DNA from 3 places in the Microbispora sp. H10830 genome. Region 3 is predicted to be linked to each of the others. Evidence: predicted binding sites of a transcription regulator. Region 3 holds the regulator's gene; each other region holds the start of a gene.
What was found. Region 3 encodes HrcA, which represses chaperone genes, less so after heat shock. Its sites were predicted from a motif close to TTGGCACTCTCNNNNNGAGAGTGCCAA; they were not measured.

Region 1 (5,603 bases), on a different contig from region 3:
CAACTTTAGGCCCTGACCCGCGGCCATCAGGCGTGGAATGAGAAAGGCGGTAATTGCCAGTGAATTGTTCTGATTTTATCCGTTCGTGCTGGTCACAGGCTGGCAGAGCAGGGCGAACGGCCGTTCCTCGATGCGGGTGAGCACGATCACGACGGAATTGCCGCCGGAAAGCCGCAGATCCTTGCGCAGCCGTTCGACGTCGACGGCGGACCCGCGCTTCTTGATGGTGACCACGCCGACGCGCCGTTCGCGCAGCACCGCTCTCAGCCGTTTGAGCGAGAACGGCATGACGTCGGTCACCTCGTAGCAGGGTGCCCATCCCGTGCGTACGAGACGGTCGCTCGTGATGTAGGCGATCCGCGGATCGACGAGGCGGCCCGACACGAGGGCGGCGACCTCGGCGACCAGATGGGCCCGCACCGCGGCGCCGTCGGGCTCATAGAGGTAGCGGCTCACCGGCCCGGTCTCCGCCTCCGCGCCGGACGCCGTGAGCGTGTCCCCGGACGGCAGTAAGGTGGCGCGCCGGCCGCCGGGCCCCATCCCGGTCCAGATCGCCGCCTCCTTCACCTCGCCCCGGTACGACACCCACTCGGCCTCGGCGCCCTCCGGAATGAACTCGTACGGGATGCCGGGAGCCACCTTCAGGCAGGCCGCCGGGGCGCGGGCCACCAGGTCGAGCACGGCCGGCCACGTGGGGGAGTACGCCATCGGGTCGAAGGTCCGTCCCCTCGCCCCCCTTCTGGCGGGGTCGGCGAACAGCAGGCCGTATCCGCCGGGGTCGGCCAGCGCGGCGTCGCCCGTGCGGACCTCCGCCAGGCGGGACAGGCCGAGCGCCGCCGCGTTGGCACGGGCGATCTCCACGGTCAGCGGGTCGAGGTCCACGGCGTCCACCGGGCAGCCCGCCCTCGCCAGCGCGAGCAGGTCCCCGCCGATCCCGCAGCAGACGTCCAGCACGGCAGGGCCGCCCTCCGGCTCTCCGGCGGCCCGGATTCCGGCGGCCCGGATTCTGGCAGCGCGGTGTGCGGCGACCTCGGGGTGCGTGGCCTGCTCCAGCCCGTGGGGGGTGAAGTACATGACGGCGGCGTCAGGGCCGAACTTGGCCTCGGCCCGCCGTCGCAGCGACGCCTGCGTGAGCGCCGCCGCCGCCAGGTCCGCCGGGTGGCTCCGGCGCAGCGCGCTCGCGGCGGCCACAGGATCGGCGCCGTCGGCGAGTATCTTCACGGCCTCGTCCAGGGCCCCGCGCCCGGCGGGCGTGAGCAGCGTGCGGAAGGCGTCCAGGTCCACGTCCGCGACGCTACCGCCTGCCCGGCGGTCAGCAGGAGCCGACGTCGCCGAGCGAGGTGAGCAGCTTGCAGAGCAGGCCGGACAGCCGCTCCCGGTCCTCGTCGGTGAGACCGGCCAGCAGTCGCTCCTCGTTGGCCACGTGACCCGCCAGCAGGGCGTCGACCACCGCCTGGCCTTCGCCGGTGAGGGTGATCAGGACCATGCGGCGGTTGGACGGCGAGACCTCCCGGTGCACCAGGCCCTTGACGACGAGGCGGTCCACCCGGTTGGTGAGAGCCGCGGAGCTGACCATCGCGGCCGTGGCGAGATCGCTCATGCAGAGCCGGTGATCGGGGTTGGACCGGAAGAGAGTCGCGAGCACGTCGAACTCCCACGGTTCGAGGTCGTGCCCGCCGAAGTACTCCTTGATGCCCTTCTCCAGCAGGCGGGACGCGCGGGAGATCCGCCCGGCCACTCCCATCGCCGAGCAGTCCACGTCCGGGCGCGCCCGGGCCCACTGGCCGAGGATCTGGTCGACGGCGTCGTTGCCGGCGGTGTCGTCGCCGGCGGTGTCGTTCGTGAGGGTGTCGTTCATCGCGCGCGCGGTCCGGGTCCTCCTCGCCGCTCCTCCTCCACCTGCCATCGTATCCGACACTTCGACGTTGAAATGTGAGCCGGAGATGCGATACCTTCTCCGTCGAACAGTAAAACATCGAAGTGTTTGAGGTGAAAGAGATGAAGGTCCTGGTGCTCGGCGCGACGGGGTACATCGGTTCGGCACTGGTGGAGCGCCTCGCCGAACGCGGCCACGAGGTGGTCGCGCTCGTCCGGCCGAAGGCCCGCGACGCCGCCGTACCGGGTGAGGTGCGCCACGGCGACGTCCACGAGCCCGAGACGCTCCGCGAGGCGGTCACGCCGGACATCGACGTCGTCGTGCACGCCGCCAACCCCGTCGGGGACGAGGCGGTGGACGTCGCGGCGATCGAGGCGCTCACCGGGGGCGGCGCGCGGCTCGTCTACATCAGCGGCGTCTGGGTGCTCGGCACCACCACCGAGGCGGCGGGCGAGGACGCGCCGGTGAACCCCATCCCCGCCTCCCGCTACCGTCCGCGCCTGGAAAGGCTCGTGCTGGACGCGGGAGGCGTCGTCGTCAGGCCCGGCATCGTGTACGGCCGGGGCGCCGGCATCCCCACGCTGCTCGCCTCCCCCGGGGGAGAGGGCGGCCGGTACGTCCACGCGGGCGGCCCGGTGCCGACCTGGGCGACCGTGCACGTCGACGACCTGGCGGACCTGCTCGTGGCCTCGATCGAGAAGGCCGAGCCGGGGAGCCTCTTCCACGCGATCGCCGAGGAGGCGGTGAGCGTCGCCGACGTGGCGGCGGCCGCGGGCCGTACGGGGAAGGCCGTGCCGTGGCCGATCGGCGAGGCGAGCGAGGTGCTCGGCCGGCCGTTCGCCGAGGGCCTGGCCCTGAGCCAGGTGGTGAGCGGCGACCTCGCCAGGAAGGTCCTCGGCTGGCAGCCGAGCCGCCCCGGCATCGTCGACGACGTCCGCTCCGGTTCGTACGCCTCCCGCGCCTGACCGTCCCGCGGAGGATGCGGGGCAGGACTGCCGGACCGGCCCCGTGACGTCGATATCCGGATCCCGCCGGGCGGGGTCCGGACCAAACATCCGCCAAGCTCAGGGCACGATTATGCCAAGAGCACCCCAAGACCGGCTCTCTAGCGTCGTCGGCACAAACACGGCACGACGAACGAGGAGAGACGAGCATGCGCAGGATCACGCGAACGGGTGCGATCGCGGCGGTGGCCGCCACGCTGATGGGCCTCGGCGGCCCGGCGCTGGCCGAGACGACGACGGTGATGACGAACGCGACCTCCATCCTTCCGGAGGGCAAGGGCTACGTGAAGGTGCAATGCCCCTCGACGCAGCCGTATCCGGTCACGATCCGGGCCTCGTCCGCGACCAAGGACTCCTACGACTCGCAGTATCTGAACTACGAGGACGTCGCCATCGCCGGGCGTGAGGTGAAGGTGACGTTCACCAACTCCCAGTCGAAGAAGGACCCGCACTCGTACGCCATACCGGTGAGGATCGAGGTGCTCTGCTCGAACGAGCCGCACGAGCTCCCGACCGGCCTGGAGCTCGAGCAGCGCGCCATCATGGCGCCGGGCCACGACGCTCTCGTCACCGTGAGCTGCCCGCCCGCCTATCCGCGTGTCACGCGTCACGAGGAGCGGCACCCCACCGGGGTCGACGTCGTCGACGTCCAGGTGAACGGGCCGACGTACTCCGTCTGGTATCAGAACACGGACTTTCTGGCCCCCGCCTGGGCCACCCTCTACATCACCTGTTCCGCGTAGTCGCCCGCTCGTCCCGCCGGAAAGGGGTGACGGTGACGCCGGCGCGGCGGACGGCTGAACGGGCGATCTCGGGCGCGTTGCCGCCGGATGCGTCTGACCTGCGATGCCGGTTCGTGTTGACTGTCACGCGCCACTTGCATACTGTTTCGTGTTGGCACTCTCCCAGTGAGAGTGCCAATAGCGACGAGACAGGTCTGACACCCGCGACGGCAGGCCGCTGGTCGCCTCTTCAGCTCATTCATCGCAATCTGAAGGGGAGGTCCGATCGTGACGACCGCCACCAAGGTTCCCGTTAAGCCGCTCGGCGACCGCATCGTGGTCCAGCCGCTTGAGGCCGAGCAGACCACCGCCTCCGGCCTGGTCATCCCGGACACCGCCAAGGAGAAGCCGCAGGAGGGCCGTGTCCTCGCTGTGGGCCCGGGCAACTGGGACGAGGACGGCGAGAAGCGCATTCCGCTCGACGTCAAGGAGGGCGACGTCGTCCTCTACAGCAAGTACGGCGGCACCGAGGTCAAGTACGGCGGCGAGGAGTACCTGGTGCTCTCGGCCCGCGACGTGCTCGCCATCATCGAGAAGTAGTAGGCCGCGCCGGCTTGCGGAGCCCCGGGACCACGTGCCCGGGGCTCCGCGCGCTCACAAGGAGACCTGAATGCCGAAGATCCTGGAGTTCGAAGAGGACGCGCGGCGCGCTCTCGAGCGTGGTGTCAACGCTCTCGCCGACGCCGTCAAGGTGACGCTCGGCCCCCGTGGCCGCAACGTCGTCATCGACAAGAAGTTCGGTGCCCCGACGATCACGAACGACGGTGTGACCATCGCTCGCGAGGTCGAGCTGGACAAGCCGTACGAGAACCTGGGCGCCCAGCTCGCCAAGGAAGTGGCGACCAAGACCAACGACATCGCGGGTGACGGCACCACCACCGCGACCGTCCTGGCCCAGGCCATGGTCCGCGAGGGCCTGCGCAACGTGGCCGCCGGCGCGCAGCCGCTCGGGCTCAAGCGCGGCATCGACAAGGCCGCGCAGGCCGTCAGCGAGCGGCTGCTCGGCAGCGCCCGCCACGTCGAGGACAAGAAGGAGATCGCCAACGTCGCGACGATCTCCGCGCAGGACGCGAAGATCGGCGGCCTGATCGCCGAGGCGTTCGACAAGGTGGGCAAGGACGGTGTCATCACCGTCGAGGAGTCCAACGCGATGGGCCTGGAGCTGGAGTTCACCGAGGGCCTCCAGTTCGACAAGGGCTACCTGTCGCACTACATGGTGACCGACTCCGAGCGCATGGAGGCGGTCCTCGAGGACCCCTACATCCTCATCACCCAGGGCAAGATCTCCTCCATCGCGGACTTCCTGCCGCTGCTGGAGAAGATCGCCCAGAGCAAGCGCCAGCTGCTGGTCATCGCCGAGGATGTCGAGGGTGAGGCCCTGGCCGTCCTGGTGACCAACAAGATCCGCGGCACCTTCACCTCCGTCGCCGTCAAGGCCCCCGGCTTCGGCGACCGCCGTAAGGCCATGCTGCAGGACATCGCCATCCTCACCGGCGGCCAGGTCGTCAGCGAGGAGGTCGGCCTCAAGCTGGAGCACGTCGGCCTCGAGGTGCTCGGCACGGCCCGCCGCGTCGTGGTCAACAAGGACACCACCACGGTCGTGGACGGCGCCGGCGACGCCCAGGCGATCGAGGACCGCGTCCGCGAGATCAAGGTGGCGATCGAGCAGTCCGACTCCGACTGGGACCGTGAGAAGCTCCAGGAGCGTCTCGCGAAGCTGGCCGGCGGTGTGTGCGTGCTGCGCGTCGGCGCCGCCACCGAGGTGGAGCTGAAGGAGAAGAAGCACCGCCTCGAGGACGCGATCTCCGCGACCCGCGCCGCGATCGAGGAGGGCATCGTCTCCGGCGGTGGCTCCGCGCTCGTGCACGTGGCCAAGGAGCTCGACGACCTGGGCCTGACCGGCGACGAGGCCACCGGTGTCTCGATCGTCCGCAAGGCGCT
Region 2 (5,603 bases), on a different contig from region 3:
GTCCATCGGCAGTAACGAAAGCGAGCGAACAATGAGCGTTTCCGTGCGGATTCCGACGATTCTCCGGACGTACACCAACGGCGCCGCGGAGGTGAGCGGGGAGGGGGGAACGCTCCGCGAGGTCCTGCAGAAGCTGGACGCGGACTACCCCGGCATCGGCGGGCGCATCCTGGACGAGACGGGTAAGATCCGGCGTTTTGTCAACGTCTACGTCGGGGAAGAGGACGTCCGATTCGCCGATGGTCTGGACACCGCCACGCCGGACGGGGTGCAGATTTCGGTCATCCCCGCCGTCGCCGGAGGCTGAGTCGCCGCGCCGGGGCCGAGCACCTGACATGCGCTTCTATCGATGAAGAAGTCATGCGAGGCCATGACAAATGGTGCAGCTCTCAACTATTCAACAGCAAAGTGAATATTCTTCGTTCCTGCTTTGAGCGAACGCCAAGTAGTAGTTTGCGGATTGACTCTGTTGTCCTACGCCTTGACACGGGTATGGTCGAGGACGATCGACAAAACCGGGGGCTTCTTGGGTGTGGTCCCCAGCCCAGCAAGAGGAGTCGGAAGTGGCGCAGGGCACCGTCAAATGGTTTAACGCGGACAAGGGCTACGGCTTCATCGCGGTAGACGGTGGTAAGGACGTGTTCGTCCATTACTCGGCAATCATGATGGACGGCTACAAGGCCCTCGAGCAGGGTCAGCGGGTTGAGTTCGACATCACGCAGGGTCAGAAGGGCCCGCAGGCGGAGGCCGTACGGGCCGTCTGATCCCGTCATCGACCTTGGAAGGCCCGGCCGCGGATTCCGCGTGCCGGGCCTTCCGCGTGCCGGGCCTTCCGCTTGCCGTGCCGCCCGCTTCGCCGTCGGGGCGCCCACACCCACCGGGTCGTGCCGGAGGCGCGCTCCTGGGCTCGCCTGGTGTCTCCCGCTTGCCGTCGGCTCGCCGATCTGGACATAACGTCCAAGCTGGTCAGCGAGGCTTCCGCTTGCACTCGCAGGGGTAGAGTGCTAAATACTTGTTTGGCACTCTGAGGTCGAGAGTGACAACAACCGGGATCGGGGCGATGGGGCCCGCGCAGGGATAGCGGGTCCGCGCCGTCGCGGGCGTCGGCTCGGTCCGTTGAAGACACCCTGCTACTGGGAGGTCTAGCCTAATGGCAGCCAAGATGATCGCGTTTGACGAGGACGCCCGGCGCGGTCTCGAGCGCGGTATGAACCAGCTCGCCGACGCCGTGAAGGTGACCCTCGGCCCTAAGGGCCGCAACGTCGTGCTGGAGAAGAAGTGGGGCGCCCCCACGATCACCAACGACGGTGTCTCCATCGCCAAGGAGATCGAGCTCGAGGACCCGTGGGAGAAGATCGGCGCCGAGCTCGTCAAGGAAGTCGCGAAGAAGACCGACGACGTCGCCGGTGACGGCACCACGACGGCTACCGTGCTCGCCCAGGCGCTGGTCCGCGAGGGTCTGCGCAACGTGGCCGCCGGCGCCAACCCGATGGCGCTGAAGAAGGGCATCGAGGCCGCCGTCGAGCGCGTCAGCGAGGAGCTGTCGAAGCTCGCCAAGGACGTGGAGACCAAGGAGCAGATCGCCTCCACCGCCTCCATCTCCGCCGCCGACACCGAGATCGGCGCCCTCATCGCCGAGGCGATGGACAAGGTGGGCAAGGAAGGCGTCATCACCGTCGAGGAGAGCAACACCTTCGGCCTGGAGCTGGAGCTCACCGAGGGCATGCGCTTCGACAAGGGCTACGTGTCCGGCTACTTCGTGACCGACCCCGAGCGCATGGAGGCGGTCTTCGAGGACCCGTACATCCTGATCGTCAACTCCAAGGTCTCGGCGAACAAGGACCTGCTGCCGCTGCTCGACAAGGTCGTGCAGTCCGGCAAGCCGCTGGTCATCATCGCCGAGGACGTCGAGGGCGAGGCCCTGGCCACCCTGGTCGTCAACAAGATCCGCGGCCTGTTCAAGTCCGTGGCCGTCAAGGCTCCGGGCTTCGGCGACCGCCGCAAGGCCATGCTGGGCGACATCGCCATCCTCACCGGTGGCCAGGTCATCTCCGAGGAGGTCGGCCTCAAGCTCGAGAACGCCACCCTCGACCTGCTCGGCCGCGCCCGCAAGGTCGTCATCACCAAGGACGAGACCACGATCGTCGACGGCGCCGGTGACGCCGAGCAGATCTCCGGCCGGGTCAACGAGATCCGCGCCGAGATCGAGCGCACCGACTCCGACTACGACCGCGAGAAGCTCCAGGAGCGCCTCGCCAAGCTGGCCGGCGGCGTCGCCGTCATCAAGGCCGGCGCGGCCACCGAGGTCGAGCTCAAGGAGCGCAAGCACCGCATCGAGGACGCCGTCCGCAACGCGAAGGCCGCGGTCGAGGAGGGCATCGTCCCCGGCGGTGGCGTGGCCCTGCTGCAGGCCGGCGCCAACGCGTTCGACAAGCTCGAGGTCAACGGCGACGAGGCCACCGGTGCCGCGATCGTCCGCAAGGCCCTCGAGGAGCCGCTGAAGCAGATCGCCGTCAACGCCGGCCTCGAGGGCGGCGTCGTGGTGGAGAAGGTCCGCAACCTCCCGGCTGGTGAGGGCCTCAACGCCGCGACCGGCGAGTACGTCAACATGTTCGAGTCCGGCATCATCGACCCGGCCAAGGTCACCCGCTCGGCGCTGCAGAACGCGGCGTCCATCGCGGCGCTGTTCCTGACCACCGAGGCCGTCATCGCCGAGAAGCCCGAGAAGGAGAAGGCCCCCGCCATGCCCGGCGGCGGCGACATGGACTTCTGATCCATCTGCCTGCTTCGTCTCAACGGAAGGGCGGTTCCCCCTCGGGGGAGCCGCCCTTTCCCGTTGTGCGCCTCAGGTGAGGCGCCTGACCCAGCGGGCGCAGTCGGTCTGCATCGTGTAGCCCGCCGATGTCCAGGCGTGGTGCGCCAGGGCGTTGTCGTGCAGGACCATCGCGTCGGCACGGAACGCGCCGAACTTCCGGAACCGCTCCTCGGCGGCCCGGATCAGCAGCGATCCGATGCCCATGCGCCGGTGGGCGGGGTCCACGGCGAGCCGGTAGAGGTGGGCGCGCCAGCCGTCCCACCCGGCGATGAGCGTGCCGACGATGCGGCCGTCGATCTCGGCGATGAGCAGCGCCTCGGGATCGCGCTCGATCAGGGCCACGACCTTGCCGGAGTCGTCGTGCCTGTCGGTGTTCTCCGCGGCCTCCAGCCAGAACCGCAGCACGGCCGGGACGTCGTCGAGCGCTCCGTGGCGGACGCGTACGCCGGGGGAGGTCATCGCAGCTCCTCGGGAAGATCGCGGTTGTGCAGGACGGTCAGTGACGTTACCGCCCGGGTGAGGACCACGTAGAGGCGGGCGAGGCCGCGCTCCTCGGCCTCCGCGATCGCGGCCGGCTCGGCCACGATCACGTGGTCGTACTCCAGGCCCTTGGCGAGCGTCGCCGGCACCAGCAGCACCCGGTCGTCGCCCGTCGAGTCGGGGCCCAGCACCGTGTGCGGCACCGCGGCGGCCTCCAGGGCCGCAGAGAGCGCGGGAAGGCCGGAGTCCGCCGCGATGACCCCGATGGAGCCCTCCTGGGCGAGGGCCTGCCGTACGGCCTCGGGGAGTGCGGCGGCGACGTCGCTCTCTCGGCGTACGGACAGGGAGCCGGCGCCGGGACGCAGCGAGCGCGGCGGGGCGAGCTCCGGCGCGACGGAGGGCAGCAGCCGCGCGGCGAAGTCGAGGACCTCGCGGGGCACGCGGAAGCCCAGCGTGAGCTCGGTGACCTCGCCCGAGGGCTGGCCGAGGTGGTCGAGCACGGTCTTCCACGAACGCGCCGACCAGGGCGTGGTGCCCTGGGCGAGGTCGCCGAGCACGGTCGCCGAGCCGGTGCGGCAGCGGCGTCCGAGCGCGCGCAACTGCATCGCCGACAGGTCCTGCGCCTCGTCCACCACGAGGTGGCCCTGCGACGGCGTCCGCTCGATCAGGTCGCCGAGTTCGTCCAGCAGCGCCGCGTCGGCGGCCGTCCACTTGGCCGACCGGTGCGACTTGTACGGCTTGCGCCACACGATGAGCTGCTGCTCCTCCGGCGAGAGGTCCGACCGGGCCGCCTTGGCCAGGAACTCGGGGTCCGACAGCAACCGGAACAGCACCTGCTCGGGGGCGAGCTTCGGCCAGACGGCGTCCAGCACGGCCTTGACCGGCTTCGACCGGGCCACCGCGTCCTGCACCCGGTCGTCGGGCGACTCGCCGCGCCGTTCCATCTGCACGAGCACGGCGTGGGCGAGCCGCTGGGCCAGGGTGGCGCGGCCCGGGCCGTACCTCGTCGTGCCGCGCAGCGAGGCGACAATCTCGCGGATCTCGTGATCGGGCACCCGGTAGCGGTTGATGCCCTTGGTGAACAGCACCCCTTCTGCCGGCTTGGTGACGTGCAGCCACAGCGCCCGCTTGACGACCTCGGCCATGCGGGCGTCGCCCTTCACGGCCGCCGCCGCCGGGTCCTCGGGATGGGCGTGGTCGCCCAGGACGCCGGCCACCGTCGTCTGGTCGACCTTCACCTCGCCGAGCGCGGGCAGCACCGAGGAGATGTAGGAGAGGAAGGCCCGGTTGGGCCCGACGATCGTCACGCCCGAGCGCGACAGCTTCTCGCGGTGGGTGAACAGCAGGTAGGCCGCGCGGTGCAGGCCCACGGCCGTCTTGCCGGTGCCCGGCGCGCCCTGCACGCAGACGGTCACGCCGAGGTCGGCGCGGACGATCTCGTCCTGGTCGGGCTGGATGGTCGCCACGATGTCCCGCATCGGGCCGGTGCGGGGCCGCTCGATCTCCTCGGTCAGCAGCCTGCTCTGCCCGAGCGCCCTGCCGTCGAGCGGTTCGTCCTCGTACGCGGTGAGGTCGCCGCCCTGGTAGCCGAACCTGCGGCGCAGCGCCACCCCCATGGGGTCGGCGGGACTGGCCTGGTAGAAGGCGCGCGAGATCGGGGCGCGCCAGTCAATCACGAGAGGCCGGCTGCTCTCGTCGTGGACGTGCCTGCGGCCGACGTAGACCGTGCTCGGCAGGTCGTCGCCGGCCGCGCGGTCCAACCGGCCGAAGAACAGCGGCGCGTCGGGGTGGTCGGCCAGTGCGGCCACTCGCTGGTCGAGCAGGCCCTGCAGAACCTGCTGGGACACCCAGTCGCCGGCGGCGTCCGCCGACAGCGACTGCGCGTGCTCGCGCATCGCTCGCAGTGCGGCGCGGGAGGCCGCGAGATGGGCGCGCTCGGCTTCGAGCACATTTCCGGGCATGCGGAAGCTCCTCCGGGCATGACGGGGACAGGACTGGTGGAAGCGGGAAGCACAAGAGCTTAGCGATGGGCACCGCGATGCCGAAACGGTATTTCTCTCGCGTGTCGTCGTTTCCCGGAGCGGGTATCTGTACCCGGGTGACGCGCACCGTGGTTCCTCCGGCGATCCCGGCGGCGGCGAGCCTGCTGCTCGCCACGCTGTGGGGGTTCGCGGTCTTCGGCGACTGGAGCAGACAGGCCTTCTGCACGACGAGCCTGGGAGCGTCGCCGGACTGCGCGGACCGGATCGCCTCGGTGATCGCGCTGTCCGTGATGGTCGGGGTGGTCGCGGCGTGCGCCACCGGGGTC
Region 3 (5,603 bases):
TCGAAGATCTGGTGCGGCCGCTCGACGATCTCCAGGAACAGATCGCCGGGAGGCCCGCCGCCGGGGCCGACCTCGCCCTCGCCCGCGAGCTGGATGTGCGTGCCGTCCTCGACGCCGGCCGGGATCCTGACCTTGATCGTGCGCCGGGTCCTGACCCGTCCCTCGCCCGAGCACTCCATGCAGGGGTGCCGGATGACGCTGCCGTACCCGCCGCACTGGGGGCAGGGACGGGAGGTCATGACCTGGCCGAGGAACGAACGGGTCACCTGCGAGACCTCGCCGCGCCCGTGGCACATGTCGCAGGTGTCGGGGTGGGTGCCGGACGCCGCCCCGGAGCCCTGGCAGACCTCGCAGACCACGGCCGTGTCGACCACGATCTCGCGGGTCGTGCCGAAGGCCGTCTCCGACAGGTCGAGCTCGACCCTGATGGTGGCGTTGCGGCCACGGCGGGCGCGGGAGCGGGGCCCCCGCGCGGCGCCCGCCGAGCCGAAGAAGGCGTCCATGATGTCGCTGAACGGGAAGCCCGCGCCGAAACCGCCGGCCCCCGGCCCCGCGCCGCCGCCGCCGAACGGGTCGGCGCCCATGTCGTACATACGGCGCTTGCCCGCGTCGGACAGCACCTCGTACGCCTGGTTGATCTCCTTGAACCGCTCCTGGGTCTCCGGATCGGGGTTGACGTCCGGGTGCAGCTCACGGGCGAGACGGCGGTATGCCTTCTTGATCTCTTCCTGGCTGGCGTCGCGCCGTACGCCAAGGGTCGCGTAGTAGTCGTTGGACACTTATGACCCCGCCAGGATCTGGCCGACGTAACGCGCCACCGCGCGCACCGCACCCATCGTCACCGGATAGTCCATTCGTGTCGGGCCCAGCACTCCGAGCCGGGCCAGTTCTCTGTCGCCCGAACCGTATCCCGCGGCCACGATAGATGTGCCGCGCAGCCCGCTGTAGGGGTTCTCGGATCCGATGCGGACGGTCAGTTCGGACAGCCCGCCGGTTTCCCCCAGCAGGCGAATGAGGACGACCTGCTCCTCCAGCGCCTCCAGCACGTCCCGCAGGCCGATGCTGAGGTCGGCGGCGGCGAGGTTGGCCGTCCCACCAAAAACGATCTTCTCCTCGTGCCGCTCGACGAGCGTCTCGAGCAGCACGGACAGGATCGTGGCCGCCACCGGCCTGTCCTCGGGAGGCAGGCGTTCGGGAATGTCGGCCACGGTCTCCGGCACCTGGGACAGGCCGCAGCCGTCCAGGCACGCGTTGAGCACGGCGCGCAGGTTCGCGATCCGGTCGTCGGCGATGGCCTCCGGCAGGTCGACCACACGCTGCTCGACCCGTCCGGTGTTCGTGATCAGCACCAGCATGACCCGGCGCTCCGCGAGCGGGACGATCTCCACGTGACGGACCGACGACCTGGTGAGCGAGGGGTACTGGACCACCGCGACCTGCCGGGTGAGCTGCGCGAGCAGCCGCACCGTGCGCATGACGATCTCGTCGAGGTCCACGGCCCCGGCGAGAAAGGTCTCGATGGCCCTGCGCTCCGCGCCGGACAGCGGCTTGATCTGCGACAGCCGATCGACGAACAGGCGATATCCCTTGTCGGTCGGCACCCTGCCGGCACTGGTGTGCGGCTGGGTGATGTATCCCTGCTCCTCCAGCGCCGCCATGTCGTTGCGGATCGTCGCCGGGGAGACGCCGAGGTTGTGCCTGTCCACCAGGGCCTTGGATCCCACCGGCTCGTTGGTGGACACGTAGTCCTCGACGATGGCGCGCAGGACGGCGAGCTTGCGGTCGTCGAGCAATCGTCACCTCCCTGTGCGTGGAAACACCGACTCTGGCACTCTGTGTTCCCGAGTGCCAAGTGTACGGCTACCACCCCACGTGGTGCGATAACGCAGGGGGCACCAAGACGACGCAGGGCACCAGGACGACGCAGGGCACCAGGACAAGCGAGCTGCAAATCGACCACAAGCCGCATGGTCGACTCTTCACCCATGCACGAGAACCAGAACTCCACGCCGGCCGACGTGACCATGCGGGTGCCCCGCCCCATGCCCCCGGCACCGGCCGACGTGACCTTGCGGATGCCGCACCCCTTCCCCCCGGCGTACGCCGCCCCCCGGCAGATCCGGCCCCGGCTGCTGTGGATCTTCCTTTCCTGGGCGCTCTTCGTCGTCCTGGTGGTGGCGGGCGTCGGCGGGTTCGCCGGCGGCCTGTTCTCCACGCTCGGCGACGCCGCGCCCGCCACGATCTTCTCCGGCGGGCAGTCGGTGAACGTCGCGCTCGATCCCGCGGACAAGCCGGCGATCTACGCGGCCGTCGACCAGCCCACCGACGTCCGCTGTCAGCTCGGCGACGGCGCCGACCCGCGGGTGCGGCTGACCCGGCCGGCCGTCTCGCAGACCGTCACGCTGAACGGCACGACCTGGGAGCTGCTGTTCGAGGCCGGCGTCCCCGAGGCGGGCACCTACCAGCTCGCCTGCGAGGGCGACGGGGTGCGGTTCGGCGTCGGCAAGCAGCTCACCGGCGCGGTCGGCATGCTGGTGGGCGGCGCCGTCGCGCTGCTGGCGCTGCCCACCGTCGGCTTCCTGGCCGCGCTGATCGTGACGATCGTCGTGCTCGCGCGCCGCTCCGCTGCCCGCCGTCGCCTGGCGTGATTTGCTAGCGTTCCCCGCATGTACGGGCGGGACGTGCTTTCCGGAGACTGGCGGCGGCCACGGCGGGGGCAGATCCCCGAGATCCCGGCCGAGCCCGACCTCGTGGTCGAGGACGCCGAGGGCCGTTTCTGCGGCGCGGTGGTGGCCTGCGACAAGGAGGCCGTGACGCTGGAGGACCGGTTCGGCCGGCGGCGGGTGTTCCCGCTGACGCCCGCCGGATTCCTCCTCGACGGCGAACCGGTGACGCTGGTGCGCCCCCAGGCCGGTCCGAAGGGGCCGCTGCGGAGCGCCTCGGGGTCGATCGCGGTCGGGGGCCTGCGCGCGCAGGTCGCCAGGGAGAGCCGCATCTACGTCGAGGGCGTCCACGACGCCTCGCTGGTGGAGCGGATCTGGGGACACGACCTGCGGGTGGAGGGGGTCGTCGTCGAATACCTGGAGGGCGTGGACGACCTCCCGGCCATCGTCGAGGAGTTCGGCCCCGAGCCGGGCAGGCGGCTCGGCGTGCTCGTGGACCACCTGGTGCCCGGCTCGAAGGAGAGCCGCATCGCCGCCCGGGTGTCCGGCGACGACGTGCTCGTCGTCGGGCATCCGTTCGTGGACATCTGGCAGGCGGTCAAGCCCCGGGTGCTCGGCATCCCCGCCTGGCCGGACGTGCCGCGCGGCGTGCCCTGGAAGGAGGGCGTGATCGCGGCCCTCGGCTGGCGGATGGACCCCCAGGAGGCGTGGCGGCACATCCTGGGCCGGGTCACGACCTACGCCGACCTGGAGCCCGAACTGCTCGGCCGCGTGGAAGAACTGATCGACTTCGTCACGGCTCCGGCTTAGGCAGTCAGGTCCCGCACCACGGCGTCGGCGAGCAGCCTGCCGCGCAGCGTGAGCACGGCGAGGCCCGCCTTGAACGCCTCCACCTCCAGCAGCCCGTCCGCCAGCGCCCGCGCGCACGCCGTACGCGCCTGGGGGGCGAGGTCGGCGAGCGGGAAGCCCGAGGCGAGGCGCAGCTCCAGCATGACCCGCTCGACGGCCCTGTCCTCCGCCGGCAGCACCTCACGGGCGTGCGCGGGCGAGGTCCCGGCCGCCAGGCGGGCGGCGTACGCCGCGGGGTGCTTGACGTTCCACCAGCGGGTGCCGCCGACGTGACTGTGCGCCCCCGGTCCGGCCCCCCACCAGTCGCCGCCGGTCCAGTACAGCAGGTTGTGGCGGCAGCGGGCCTCGTCTCCCGCCGCCCAGTTGGAGATCTCGTACCAGCTCAGGCCCGCGGCCGTCAGCAGCTCCTCGGCGATCAGGTAGCGGTCGGCCGCCACGTCGTCGTCCGGCATCGGCAGCTCGCCGCGTCGGATCCGGGCGGCGAGCCGGGTGCCGTCCTCGACGATCAGGGAGTACGCCGAGACGTGGTCGGGCCCGGCGGCCAGCGCGGCCTCCAGCGAGGCCCGCCAGTCGTCGTCGCTCTCCCCCGGCGTGCCGTAGATCAGGTCGAGGTTGACGTGCTCGAACCCGGCCGCGCGGGCCTCCCGTACGGCCTCGGCGGGCCGGCCGGGGGTGTGCCGCCGGTCGAGTACGGCGAGGACGTGCTCGCCCGCGCTCTGCATGCCGAAGCTCACGCGGGTGAACCCGCCCGCCCGCAGCTCCTTCAGGTAGGCCGGGTCCACCGACTCGGGGTTGGCCTCGGTCGTCACCTCGGCGTCCGGCCGCAGGCCGAACTCCTCGCCGATCGCGTCGAGGATCCGTACGAGGTCGGCGGCGGGCAGCAGGGTCGGCGTCCCTCCGCCGAAGAAGACGGTCTCCACGGGCGGCGCGGCGTCTCCCAGCACGCGCCGGGCGAGCCGTATCTCCTCGACCGCGGTGGCGGCGTAGTCGCGCTGCGCGGCGCCGGGGCCCAGCTCGGCCGCCGTGTAGGTGTTGAAGTCGCAGTAACCGCAGCGCGTCGCGCAGAACGGCACGTGGACGTAGAAGCCGAACGGACGGGAGCCGAGCCCGTCGAGAGCCTCGGACGGCAGCTCGCCGCTCACGGGGACGGGATCGCCGTCGGGAAGCACTGAAGGCACGCTCTCCAGTCTGCCGCCACTCGCGCCCTGCCACTGACGCCCTGATCACCGGGATCCGTTTCCGGCTCGGGCGAGGCGCTGGTTCACACCAGAAGATTCGGGGTGCGGATGCCGGCCGATCCACGCCTTCCGAAGGCGTTGCGCCTCCGTCAGTAGTGAAGTAGCACCCTGTCCGTCATTGCCTCACTCACCCCATATCGCACCATATGTCGTATCGGTCATTCTAATGGCGCGCCCACTCGGCCGCCGCGCAACGCCATGACAAATCATCACCTTCTTGAGATCAGTCGCCGTGCACGCTCGAGAGTGGAACACCCGGTGATTTTCGCGGCGCCGGAGGGATGGGTTTCGATCTATCCTGCTGAAACTCAAGGCTGCGCCAGGGGCTTTTATCGGCCGATCGGGAGGGGATCAACCTGGCCGAGTGCGTCGATCTTCGAGTGATGGGCAGAGGCGTCGCGAACACGCTGCTCGGACTCTCGGCCCGCGGAGTGTTCCGGTCTCATACATGGCCGGATCCGCAGTGCGTGCACAGATCGCGACAAGCGGCTTCAGGTGCAGGTTATCGGGGGTAATCATGTGTGACGGCGACCGGTCGAACGACGAGGCGAGCGAGCTGACGCGACGCCGGTTCATCCAGTTCTCCAGCCTGGCGGGCACCAGCGTGCTCGCGGGTGTAGGCATTCTTTCCGGTGCCGAGCACGCGCTGGCCGCGCCCTCGTTGGAACTCGCCAAAGGGCCCGATCCCAAGGAGTGCGGCAAGATCGGCGACTCGGACTCTCTCTGGCGGCTCAGCCAGAAGTGTCACAGCAACAACTCCTGCCGGCAGAACCATGCCGACTACGTGGTGATGGGCGGCACCAAGAGCAAGAAGAAGTACGCCAACTATATTCTCGTCCCCACTCAGCGGATC

Region 1: a site for HrcA is predicted at 3,775-3,801, ahead of groES (co-chaperone GroES). Genes of this name have one in related genera too.
Region 2: a site for HrcA is predicted at 1,017-1,043, ahead of groL (chaperonin GroEL). Genes of this name have one in related genera too.

What each region holds. Positions count from the first base shown of each region.
Region 1 is NZ_JABBWX010000003.1:61,506-67,108, forward strand. It holds gene HHX35_RS09605 (class I SAM-dependent methyltransferase) at 76-1,284, opposite strand; gene HHX35_RS09610 (MarR family winged helix-turn-helix transcriptional regulator) at 1,313-1,858, opposite strand; gene HHX35_RS09615 (NAD-dependent epimerase/dehydratase family protein) at 1,999-2,841, shown strand; gene HHX35_RS09620 (hypothetical protein) at 3,030-3,623, shown strand; gene groES (co-chaperone GroES) at 3,888-4,202, shown strand; gene groL (chaperonin GroEL) at 4,273-5,603, shown strand, end outside.
Region 2 is NZ_JABBWX010000022.1:26,571-32,173, forward strand. It holds gene HHX35_RS37645 (MoaD/ThiS family protein) at 32-307, shown strand; gene HHX35_RS37650 (cold-shock protein) at 564-764, shown strand; gene groL (chaperonin GroEL) at 1,151-2,773, shown strand; gene HHX35_RS37660 (GNAT family N-acetyltransferase) at 2,846-3,274, opposite strand; gene HHX35_RS37665 (AAA family ATPase) at 3,271-5,256, opposite strand; gene HHX35_RS37670 (hypothetical protein) at 5,394-5,603, shown strand, end outside.
Region 3 is NZ_JABBWX010000001.1:735,413-741,015, forward strand. It holds gene dnaJ (molecular chaperone DnaJ) at 1-779, opposite strand, end outside; gene hrcA (heat-inducible transcriptional repressor HrcA) at 780-1,793, opposite strand; gene HHX35_RS03500 (hypothetical protein) at 1,986-2,648, shown strand; gene HHX35_RS03505 (DUF3097 domain-containing protein) at 2,667-3,473, shown strand; gene hemW (radical SAM family heme chaperone HemW) at 3,470-4,690, opposite strand; gene HHX35_RS03515 (CDP-diacylglycerol diphosphatase) at 5,268-5,603, shown strand, end outside.